DNA from 2 places in the Pseudoalteromonas sp. SWXJ133 genome. Region 1 is predicted to be linked to the other one. Evidence: predicted binding sites of a transcription regulator. Region 1 holds the regulator's gene; the other holds the start of a gene.

Region 1 (7,027 bases):
TCTGCTGTATTTGTTACACACTCAAAAGAAGAGGCGTTTGCCTTTTCAGATACACTTGCCATTATGCATCGCGGTAAAATTGAGCAACAAGGCACGCCTGAGCAGCTTTTTGCAGCGCCATGTTCAAAGGAGGTTGCAGAATTTCTGGGTCAAGGCATATACTTGAACGCAGAAGTGTTAACAGCAACTGAATACAGAACACCATTTGGTTTAGTCGAGTCCTATGTTGAAAATAAGCATAGCGTAAGCGTAGGGCTTATATATGTGCGCCCTCATCAAATAGAATTAGTGGTAGATAACCAGAGTGACAAGTTCAGCAAGCGAGCTACAATCATAAGTCGTCGCTTTATTGGTTCTGCGTATGTTTATTCGGTTGTTATTGATGAACAAGAAATTGAAGTTGCTGCACAATATGGCCAGTCATTTGAAAATGATGAGCAGGTTATAATAAAAATAAAACCTCACACGGTGAATTTTTTCGAATCGTAATTAATTTGTTATTCGCTGTGTTTTTATCTGTAAAATTAAGGAATAACAATGGCGCAAGCGCAATCAGGGATTTGTGCTGAAGCAAACTTACACGGTTTGCACTTATTTTTTAATGTGTTTGATGGTCAAGATGAATCACTTCGCGCAAAGTTAAAACAAGTAAGCGCTATTGAAGAAGAGTTTAGCGATCAATTTTCAGAATCAATGCTCTCTTGTATGGTTGCTATTGGCGCCCAGTATTGGCCGCATATTCTCCCAGAGTTCATTCCTAGTGAATTACAGAGCTTTCCTAATATAAACCACAGCGATCACCAAATGAGCGTACAACCGTGCGATTTATTTGTGCAAATTCGCTCTGACCGTGAAGACGTTAACCATTTATTTGCGCTGCAAATTTTAAAACTATTTGCCCCCGATGTTGAGCTGGTAGAGCAAATTCGTAACTTTCGCTTTTTAGATGGTCGTGATTTTAATGGTTTTATTTATGGTGGCGACACCGCGCATGGAAGAAAAAAACGCGCTACGGCTTTAATTAGTAACCCTGGTAATTTTGAAGATCAGGGGAGTTATATTCATGTACAACGTTATAAGCATGACTTAACTATGTGGCAGCACTTATCATTGAGTGAGCAAGAACAAATAATGGGGCGTACGCGCCTTGATAACACACTAATTACCCCCGCGATCGAAACCAGCCATGCTTCGCGAAGTGAGCTAAAAGACGAAGACGGGCAACCGCTACTATTAAATCAGAGCATGCCTTATGGCGATGTGTATGAGCAGGGAATGTTATCAATTACATGCGCTTGTACGGGCACCGCATTTGAAAAAGTACTTAATAGTCGTTTAGGGGAAGGAGATTGTTACGACCACTGGCTTGATTTTACTCAAGCCGATATGGGTTCTGCTTTTTTTGCACCTTCAGTCGGGTTTTTAAAACAGATTTAGTTTACTAATTTAGTTATTAAACCGTATCAAATAAAATGCGAACACGTTCAAGTGTTACGTCTATTTCAGATATTTTAGCTGGGGCGATAAAAATAGTATCGTCGCCTGCAATTGTGCCTAGTACGCCATCTGCTTTACCTAATGAATCTAATAATCGTGCTATTAATTGTGCTGCACCAGGACTGGTACGAATAATGATCATCATTTCGTTGTGCATAATGTCGATTACTAATTGGCGTAATGGGCTTTTAGCCGTAGGTACACCCATTTCAGCTGGTAAGCAGTAAACCATTTCTTGTTTGGCGTTACGTGTGCGTACAGCACCAAATTTACTTAGCATGCGCGATACTTTACTTTGGCTTATATTGTCAAAGCCTTGATCTTTTAATGCATCAACTATTTCGCCTTGAGAGCCAAAATTTTCTTCTTTTAATAGTGATTTAAATGCTTTTACCAGTGCTTCTTGTTTATCTTGTGGTTGCATAGTCTTTATTCGTTTTTGTTATTTATGCCGCAAATTCTACACAAAAATGAATAATTATGCAGCAGTTGTTTAGTTAACTTGCCAGTTTGATGCGTTAAATCACAAAAGTTTACGACTATGGTCGAAAATATACTTGAAATAGACAGGATAAATTTGTTTTTAGTCGCTAATTTCATTATCTTAAGAGCCACAAATGTTTCCTACCTCAAATTACGGAGAATTCCAATGAAAGTTGCTGTATTAGGTGCTGCAGGCGGTATCGGCCAAGCGTTGTCTTTATTATTAAAAACAGGCTTACCAGCTGGCTCTGAATTATCACTTTATGATGTTGCACCAGTAGTACCAGGTGTTGCGGTTGACCTTTCTCACATCCCAACAGATGTTAAAGTAGCAGGCTTTGGCGCAGACGAATTAAACAAAGCGCTTGAAGGCTCTGACATCGTTCTTATCCCAGCGGGTATGCCACGTAAACCAGGTATGGATCGTGCTGATTTATTTAATGTAAATGCTGGCATCATCAAAACTTTAGCAGAAGGCATTGTTGCTAGCTGTCCTAAAGCGTTAGTAGGTATTATTACTAACCCAGTAAATGGCACAGTTCCAATCGTTGCTGAAGTATTCAAAAAAGCAGGTACTTACGACGCTAAACGCGTATTCGGTATTACTACGCTTGACGTTATTCGTTCAGAAGCATTTGTTGCTGAACTTAAAGGCGTAGACGTAGCAACTGTGAAAGTACCAGTAATTGGTGGTCACTCAGGCACAACTATTCTTCCTCTACTTTCTCAAGTTGAAGGTGTTTCTTTCACTGATGAAGAAGTTGCTGCACTTACTCCACGTATCCAAAATGCGGGTACTGAAGTTGTAAATGCTAAAGCAGGCGGTGGTTCAGCTACGCTATCTATGGGTGCTGCTGCAGCTCGTTTTTGTATGTCTTTAGTTAAAGGCCTACAGGGTGAAGAAGTTGTAGATTACGCTTACGTTGCTGTTGAAAATGGCGATGCAGAGTACTTTGCACATCCAGTACGTTTAGGTAAAAACGGCGTAGAAGAAATTCTTTCTTACGGCGAACTAAGCGCATTTGAAACAAAAGCAAAAAATGACATGCTTGAAACACTGAAAAAAGACATCAAAGAAGGTGTTGATTTCATGGCGTAATAGCCAAAGTAGAATAACAAAAAAGCCTGCATTTGCAGGCTTTTTTATTGCTCAGAATTAATTTCACACTGTGTAACTAGTTAAAACTAGTGGTCGCGGTCAACCGCAATACGAGCAAGGCTTATGAGTGCTTGCTTATAGTCAGACTCAGCTAAAAAGTCTAAACACGCAATAGCTTTGTCAGCTTCAAGCTCTGCTTTTTGCATTGTAAATTCAAGCGCATTAGTTTGCTTTAGTGCCGATAGAATGTCTTCTAAATGCTCCATACCATTACTGTGCTCTATTGCATCACGAATAAGCTGCGTTTGCTGCTCGCTACCATGTTGCATAGCATAAATAAGTGGAAGCGTTGGTTTGCCTTCAGCTAAATCATCACCAATGTTTTTACCCAACTGCTCAGCATCTGCATTGTAATCGAGTACATCATCTACTAGCTGAAACGCAGTACCTAAATGCATACCATATAGGTTTAGTGCATCGAGAGTAGTTTGGTCTTGCTCAGTAATAATGGCAGCAAGGCCTGTCGCTGCTTCAAACAACTTAGCTGTTTTAGAGTAAATAACCTGCATATAACTGGCTTCGGTCGTATCTGGGTCGTTGCAGTTCATTAACTGCAATACTTCACCTTCAGCAATAATGTTTGTTGCATCGGCAAGTACTTGCATAACCTGCATTTTTCCAAGGCCAACCATAAGCTGAAATGAACGAGTGTAAATAAAGTCACCAACCAATACGCTAGCAGCATTACCAAATTCAGCATTTGCTGTAGGTGTGCCACGTCGTAAGTTTGATTCATCTACAACATCATCATGCAATAGCGTTGCTGTATGAATAAACTCAACAATTGTTGCAAGTGTTATGTGATCTTTACCCTGATAACCGAGCGCTTTGGCTGCTAAAATCGCGAGCATTGGACGAACGCGTTTGCCGCCACTGCTAACTATATATAAACCAAGCTGATTAACTAACGCCACATCTGAGCGCATTTGCGCATGTATAAGTTGATTGACGTCATTCATATCGCTTTCGATTAACGCCTGGATAGCTTTTATATCCATTGATCTCCGAGCCAATTTTTATGTGTGAACGGCGCAGATTGTACAACAAAAAATGCACTAGCTCGATATTTTGTGACGATTGATTGAAAAAACACTATTAAAGTACTTAATTTAGACTGAATTAGCCAAGATAACTGATTAATTGATAATCAATATACAGTTTATGGTGTGCTTAGATATTAAGCTGTGAGGGTCATATTTGAGTACATTAATTTATTTCGACTAAGAGTTAAAAAGCGCTTGGCAAAAGGGCTAATTAATATAAAATGGGGTAAATATTGAATTGCTCTCAAAGCAGCTACTTTTTATTCATTTTAATTACAAAATAGGCTTGCTAGTTATTTCGCGTTAGCGTAAACTTCGCGCCCTATCGAAGAATATTTTAGTTGCGCCGATTTGAGGGTGCACAGACGGAGTTAATTATGTACGCGGTTTTCCAAAGTGGTGGTAAACAGCATCGTGTGACTGAAGGTCAAACGATTCGTCTTGAAAAATTAGACGTTGAAACTGGTGCGGCAGTAGAATTTGATTCAGTACTTTTAGTTGCTGATGGTGAGAAAATCGAGATCGGTGTACCGTTCGTAAACGGTGGCAAGATAACAGCTGAGGTTGTTTCACATGGTCGCGGTGAGAAGATTAAGGTTGTTAAATTTAGACGCCGTAAGCATTCTCGTAAGCAAATGGGCCATCGTCAATGGTTCACTGAAGTTAAAATCACTAGCATTAGCGCTTAATTAGAGGTACTTAGAAATGGCACATAAAAAAGCAGCTGGTAGTACTCGTAACGGTCGCGATTCAGAAAGCAAACGCCTAGGTGTTAAGCGTTTTGGTGGCGAATCAGTTCTAGCGGGTAGCATCATTGTTCGTCAGCGTGGAACTCGTTTCCACCCTGGTACTAACGTAGGTATCGGTAAAGACCACACTATCTTCGCAAAAGCAGATGGTAAAGTTCAGTTTGAACAAAAAGGTCCTTTAAACCGTAAATACGTAACTATCGTAACTGAGTAATCAGTAAGGTAGTTAAAAACCCCGCCTTTGCGGGGTTTTTTGTTTTGTAGTCAGTCAAAATATATACCCAAGCCTGCATTTGTGTTGGCTTGGGTATATAATAGAGTTATTAAACAAGCCAATCCCTAAAGTGAGTAATCATGAAGTTTGTAGATGAAGTAGAAATTCGCGCAGAAGCTGGAGACGGTGGCAGCGGTATCGTGTCTTTCCGTCGTGAAAAATATGTTCCAGATGGTGGACCAGACGGCGGTGACGGTGGAGACGGTGGTAGTGTTTATCTACAAGCTGATGAAAACTTAAATACCCTAATTGATTATCAGTTTGAGCGCTTTCATAGAGCTGAACGTGGTACTAACGGTCGTAGCCGTAACTGTACAGGCCGAAAAGCCGATGACTTATTTGTTATGGTGCCTGTAGGCACGCGCATCATGGATGTTGATACCCAAGAGGGACTTGGCGACTTAACTCAAGATGGTCAACGAATTTTGGTTGCAAAAGGTGGTTTCCACGGCTTGGGGAATGCACGTTTTAAATCAAGTACTAACCGAGCACCTCGTCAAAAAACATTGGGCACACCCGGTGAAGTACGTAACTTAAAGTTAGAGTTACTATTATTAGCTGATGTAGGCTTACTAGGATTACCAAATGCAGGTAAATCTACGTTTATCCGCAGTGTATCTGCAGCAAGACCAAAAGTAGCTGATTACCCATTCACGACGCTTATTCCTAATTTAGGTGTGGTACGTCCTGAAGCAAATAAATCATTTGTTATAGCCGATATTCCGGGTCTAATTGAAGGTGCATCTGATGGTGCAGGCCTAGGTATTCGCTTCTTGAAGCATTTAGAGCGTTGTCGTGTGTTATTGCACATTATTGATGTAATGCCGGTAGATGGTTCAAACCCTGTTGATAATGCATTCTCGATTATTAACGAGCTACACCAATACAGTCCTAAATTAGCTGAAAAACCACGCTGGTTAGTGTTTAATAAAATAGATTTATTACCAGAAGATGAAGCAAAAGCGCTATGCGAAGCGATTGCAGAAGAGCTGGGCGAAACTGAAAATATTTATCACATTTCAGCAATTAATAAACTTAATACTCAACCTTTAATCCACAACATAATGACACTACTTGATAGCATGCCTAAAGAGAAGTTTGTACAAGTTGAAGATGAAGAAGTTGAATTTAAGTGGGATACCTATCATGAAAAAGCCACTAAAGGTAAAGGCAATGATGATGATTGGGACGACTGGGATGAAGATGATTACGACGTAGAAGTTGTCTACGAGCGTTAATTAAATAGAATTTATTAAAAAGGAGCTTATGCTCCTTTTTCTTTTTTTAAGAATAAAGTACTAGGTGTTTATTATGATAATTTCAATGATTGCAGCCATGGCAAATAACCGTGTAATTGGCCTAGATAATAAAATGCCATGGCATTTACCAGCAGATCTTCAGCATTTTAAAAAAGTAACTACGGGTAAACCTGTGATCATGGGTCGTAAAACTTTTGAGTCAATAGGCCGTCCTTTACCTGGGCGTCGTAATATTATTATTACTCGAAACAGCGAATATACTGCAGAGGGTATTGAAGTAGTAACTACGCCAGAGGCCGCACTAGAACTAGTTTGTGCAGTTGAAGAAGTGATGATTATTGGTGGTGGTAATATTTATGAGCAATTTTTACCAAAAGCAGAACGCCTGTATTTAACCTTTATTGATTTAGATGTTAAAGGCGATACACAGTTTCCTGATTACAATAAAGTAGCTAATTGGGGCATAAAAGAAGAGCAAGAAAATCTCCCAGACGAAAAGAATAAATCTAGTTATAAATTCGTAACCTTATATAAAGAACATTAACATTATTGCGTAATTTTTA
Region 2 (4,702 bases), on a different contig from region 1:
TTGAGTGAGCATTACGACAATGCGCTGGTGGAAGATATGTACAAACCACTGGGTGTAACACTTCGTAAAGAGCTTCAAGAAGCCATTAGCTTAGTGCAATCACTTAGCCCGCAAAAAAGCCTATTAGCCGAACAACCTTGGATTAAGGAGTCGATTAGTTTACGTAACCCGTACACCGATCCACTTAACTTACTACAGGTTGAGCTTTTACGCCGTGCTCGCTCAGAGGAAAAACGCAACGAAGGTGACATTGATAATGCATTAATGATCACGATGACAGGTATTGCAGCAGGTATGCGTAATACCGGCTAACATGTTATTTTGTTAGGTATACCTATTGGTATTAAAAGGGAGCACGCGATGTGCTCCCTTTTTTTGCGTTAAATAGGCTGGTATTTAACACCTTAACCTTTTAAACTACTTAGCCATTGAATAATTAAAAAATGTTATGGCTTCAGCAACTTTTACTGTACAGCAAGATACAGCACTTACAAATTCGCACATCACATTAAACGTAGCGCAAACAGCGTCATTACGTAGTCAATTAAAATCACAACGTGGCATATTAAATTCTAATAATATTAAGCAGTTATGCGCACAACTCAATGTGTCTGATGATGCATTATTACAAGGTTTAGTACCTTTGGCTTCTGAGTATGCTGTTGCGCCAGTGTCAGATTTTCATGTAGGCGCAATTGTTAAAGCACTTGATGAAAAGGGTGAGGTAAACTTTTACTTTGGTGCGAATGTAGAGTTTGATCATCAAGCATTGAGTTTAGTGGTTCATGCAGAGCAATCAGCAATAAATAACGCATGGTTAAACGGCGCCAAAAAAATAGTTAAAATAGCGATTAGCGATGCACCGTGTGGATACTGCCGCCAGTTTATGAACGAACTCGCAGATGCGAAAGAGTTTGATATTTTATTGCCAGAGCAACACTTTAAATTGGCAGAATTACTGCCGCACTCGTTTGGGCCGACTGATTTAGGTAACGCGTTTAGCTTGTTTAATCCAGAGCCTCACCAGCAAGTATTTTCAAATGCTCAACTAGATGAAAAACTAGCAAGTACAGCATTAAACGCATACGTACCCTATAGTAAAAACTTTAGTGCAGTAAAAATTAGTACATTTGAAAATGGCGATTTTTACGGAAGTTACGCAGAAAACGCAGCGTACAGCCCAAGCTTGTCGCCACTGCAAAGTGCACTTAGCCAATTATTTATTGCAGGGCTTAGCTTTGATGAGCAGACGGTAAAAGGTATTACACTTTTAGAAACCGCAGGCCATGAAAACCAAGCGGGTGTAGCACGTGCTGTACTTGCAAGTTTTAAAAATCTACCGGCAATAGAAGTAATTAGCGCTCAGCTAAAATAACCTTTCAAAAACAATAAAGCACAGCCAGAGCTGTGCTTTATTGTTTTATTAATTAATAGAACCTATATTAATCAAGTAATACTTTAGCCGCTTCTAATACTACCGCTACAGATTTACGCTCAATTTCACCATGGTCAACATTTGGTATTTCTTGGCGAGTACGATTAACAAGTACGCCTGCTACACATGCTGCTTGTAAACCAAGGGCTGCACACATAGTAAATAATGTTGCTGATTCCATTTCGTAGTTCATCACGCCCAGTTTTTGCCACTCTTCGCAGCTACCTTGTAGTGATTTAGGAACGTAACCAGAATGCGTATCGTAACGCTCTTGTCCTGGATAAAATGTATCGCTTGATGCAGTAATACCAATATGAAAATCGATATTTAAGTTTTTACATGCTTGTACCATAGCTTGTGTTGCATAAAAGTCAGACACAGCAGGGTAGCTAAGAGGAGCAAAATGCTGGCTTGCACCGTCTAAACGTACAGACGCTTGGCTAATTAAAATTTCGCCTTCGTTGATATGTGGCTGAATCGCACCTGTTGTACCAATACGTAAAAATTTACGCACGCCAAGTTGTGCTAATTCTTCTACTGCAATCGACGTAGATGGACCACCAATACCCGTAGAACAAACAACCACCGAATGGCCGTTTAGTTGACCTAAGTAAACATGAAACTCACGAGTTTGAGCAAGGCAGGTTGGGTTGTCTAGGAATTGTGAAATGCGTGCAGCACGATCTGGATCGCCCGGTACAATCGCAAGTTTTGCACCTTTAAGATCGTCAATACATAGTCCTAAGTGAAATACCTTTTCCATAGCTAAGCCTTTTTATAATAAATTGTGTCAATCTAGCATCATTGCTAGAAACGTTTATCAAGTACAGGACGATTGTCCGTTTTATCTTAACTCCTCCAATTAAGTCTTAATAATTTTAAGAACTAATTTGATTTATTCATCAACTATGAATATTCAATCAAGTGCTTATACAAGTAGCCTTGTTGTGCTGTTGACATGTTCAAGCAGACATAATAAGTATCAACCAAGCGCGTAACTACAATTAAATAGTTTATGGCAAATATTCATTAATATTAAATTAATTCAATGGCTTAAATTTGTATTAAGCACGTAAAAGATAACGTGTTTATTTATATTAGGCACAGACTTATTTAGCAAAGTGGAATTTATTTGAAGTTTAGGCACTTTTGGTGATTTTGGTGATTTTGCATAACTAATCAAAAGTAATTAGCTACGTACAGAATAAAAATCGAAGGAGTTTATTATGAGCACACAATTTGAAGCATTTAAAAACAAAGTTGAGCACTGTTTGTGCGCACCGGGTGATGGCGTATACACAGTAAATACTGCAAAAGAGCGCAAAGCCGCACTGCGTAATAAACTTTATGGACAAACTGAAAACGTTGATAATTTGTGGCGCGAGTCTTTAAATGAATTACCAAATTCTCCACATAAAGCCGTTATGTTAGGTATTAGCTCAGACTGTGGCGGTGGTATTTTACGCGGTGCAAACTGGGGGCCACTGTTTGTGCGCTCAGCTTTAATTGATCAGCAACCGCAGTGTCACTCGTTTGATTTAGGCGATGTACGTGTAATCCCACATTTACTTCATGATAAATACCTAAATGATGCAACCATTTCTAATTGCCAAAAAGCCCTATACGGTAATGAAGATAACGACTATTACGTAAGTCCGTTATCAATCACAGAGGATGTATGCGACAGCTTTTACGCAACATTTAAAGATAAAGGCATATTTGGTATTGGTGGCGATCACTCAATTAGTTACCCACTTACTAAAGCGTACTTAAAAGCAAAGCGTGAGCAAGGTAAACGCACCGCTATTATTCACTTTGACGCGCATACCGACTTACTTGTTGAGCGCTTAGGCATAGATTTATGTTTTGGCTCGTGGTGTACACATATTTTAGAATTTTTACCGGCACCGCATCATTTAATTCAGTTTGGTATACGCTCAAGTGGTAAGCCAAAAGCGCATTGGGAAAGTACATTTGGTGTTAAACAGCACTGGGCACATGAAATTATTGAGCGCGGTGCAGCGGCCGTTGCTGCTGATGCAATTGCACAGCTAAAAGCCGATAACGTTGATGAAGTTTACGTAAGCTTTGATATTGATGCGCTTGATGCCGAGTTTGCATCTGCCACAGGTACGCCAGAGCATAATGGTTTAACACCTCAGCATGCGCTTGATATTTTATCAGCTATTGCGGATGAGTTTCCGATTACGGGTGCTGATATGATGGAAATAGCGCCCTTTACCGACAGCTCTTTAGTGGGTCAATCAAGCTCTGAAACGACACTTAGAGAAGGCGCTAAAATTTCAGCCTTTTTAATTAGTGCGATGAACAAGTAAGCTGTATGAGCTATAAATACTAGCACTATCAGCGTATAAGTGTACATTACATGACTAAAAACTAGCAGTTCATAAAGCCTCAGCTATATTTATTAAATACTTATAATGAGTTAGTTGAGGCCTTGCTGAATGAAATTATTGATCTTTTTATTGTTCATTAGCTGTATTAAAGTTGATGCAACTGAAATCACAATAGTAACGGAAGTATTTCCGGACTTTCAGTATCTCAATGAAGATAATAAACTCGTTGGCCGTTCTGTCGATAAAGTTCATAAAGCGCTAGAAGGCACTGGTATAAAATACACTATGTTGGCGCATAGTTGGGCCATATCTTACAATGCAGCGCTACGCGATAAAAACACCTGTATATTTTCAATTGTTCGACTACCTAATAGAGAAAGTAAGTTTAACTGGGTAGGCGAACTGGAAAGCTTTGATTCTGCTATTTATGGTCTAAAATCTAGAGGTATAAAGTTAAATACTCTCAATGATGCTAAAAAATATAAAATAGCAGTACTGCGTGATAACTTTAGTCATCACTATTTGCTTGAAAGGGGCTTTAGTGAGAATAAGCATTTATTACTCATAGATAGCCTAGATAAAATAGATAAACTTATAAGCACTCGTCACGATATTCTTGATTTTGTTGTTCTTAGCAAAAAGCAATTTAGCTATCGAATAAAAACTGAGCCAAGGCTTGAGCTACTCGAGCCATTACTAAATCTAAATACAGCTCAATCTCCATTATTTTTTGCTTGTAATATAAATATGGATCCGGCCTTAGTTGTTCAATTAAAAGTCGCCTTTAAAGGCAATTAAACAGTTTAAAAAAAACAGTTTAATCAATGTAACCTCATGAAATTAAATTACTTTAATATATTTTATAAATATAAATTGCCGCATTTTAAAAACCGATTATAATCCAGCTGCT

The links. The regulator ArgR, encoded in region 1, controls arginine synthesis, uptake and breakdown. The targets are predictions, from matches to a motif close to ANTGAATANNTATTCANT.
Region 2: the regulator ArgR is predicted to act here: its motif matches at 2,602-2,619, upstream of I6F40_RS13210 (arginase family protein).

The regions. Positions count from the first base shown of each region.
Region 1 is NZ_JADYXJ010000002.1:111,078-118,104, reverse strand. It holds gene I6F40_RS02070 (ABC transporter ATP-binding protein) at 1-489, shown strand, start outside; gene I6F40_RS02065 (Dyp-type peroxidase) at 538-1,437, shown strand; gene argR (transcriptional regulator ArgR) at 1,454-1,921, opposite strand; gene mdh (malate dehydrogenase) at 2,147-3,079, shown strand; gene ispB (octaprenyl diphosphate synthase) at 3,166-4,137, opposite strand; gene rplU (50S ribosomal protein L21) at 4,560-4,871, shown strand; gene rpmA (50S ribosomal protein L27) at 4,888-5,145, shown strand; gene cgtA (Obg family GTPase CgtA) at 5,286-6,443, shown strand; gene folA (type 3 dihydrofolate reductase) at 6,517-7,008, shown strand.
Region 2 is NZ_JADYXJ010000017.1:80,435-85,136, reverse strand. It holds gene ppc (phosphoenolpyruvate carboxylase) at 1-312, shown strand, start outside; gene cdd (cytidine deaminase) at 449-1,375, shown strand; gene udp (uridine phosphorylase) at 1,443-2,198, opposite strand; gene I6F40_RS13210 (arginase family protein) at 2,662-3,771, shown strand; gene I6F40_RS13205 (transporter substrate-binding domain-containing protein) at 3,901-4,590, shown strand.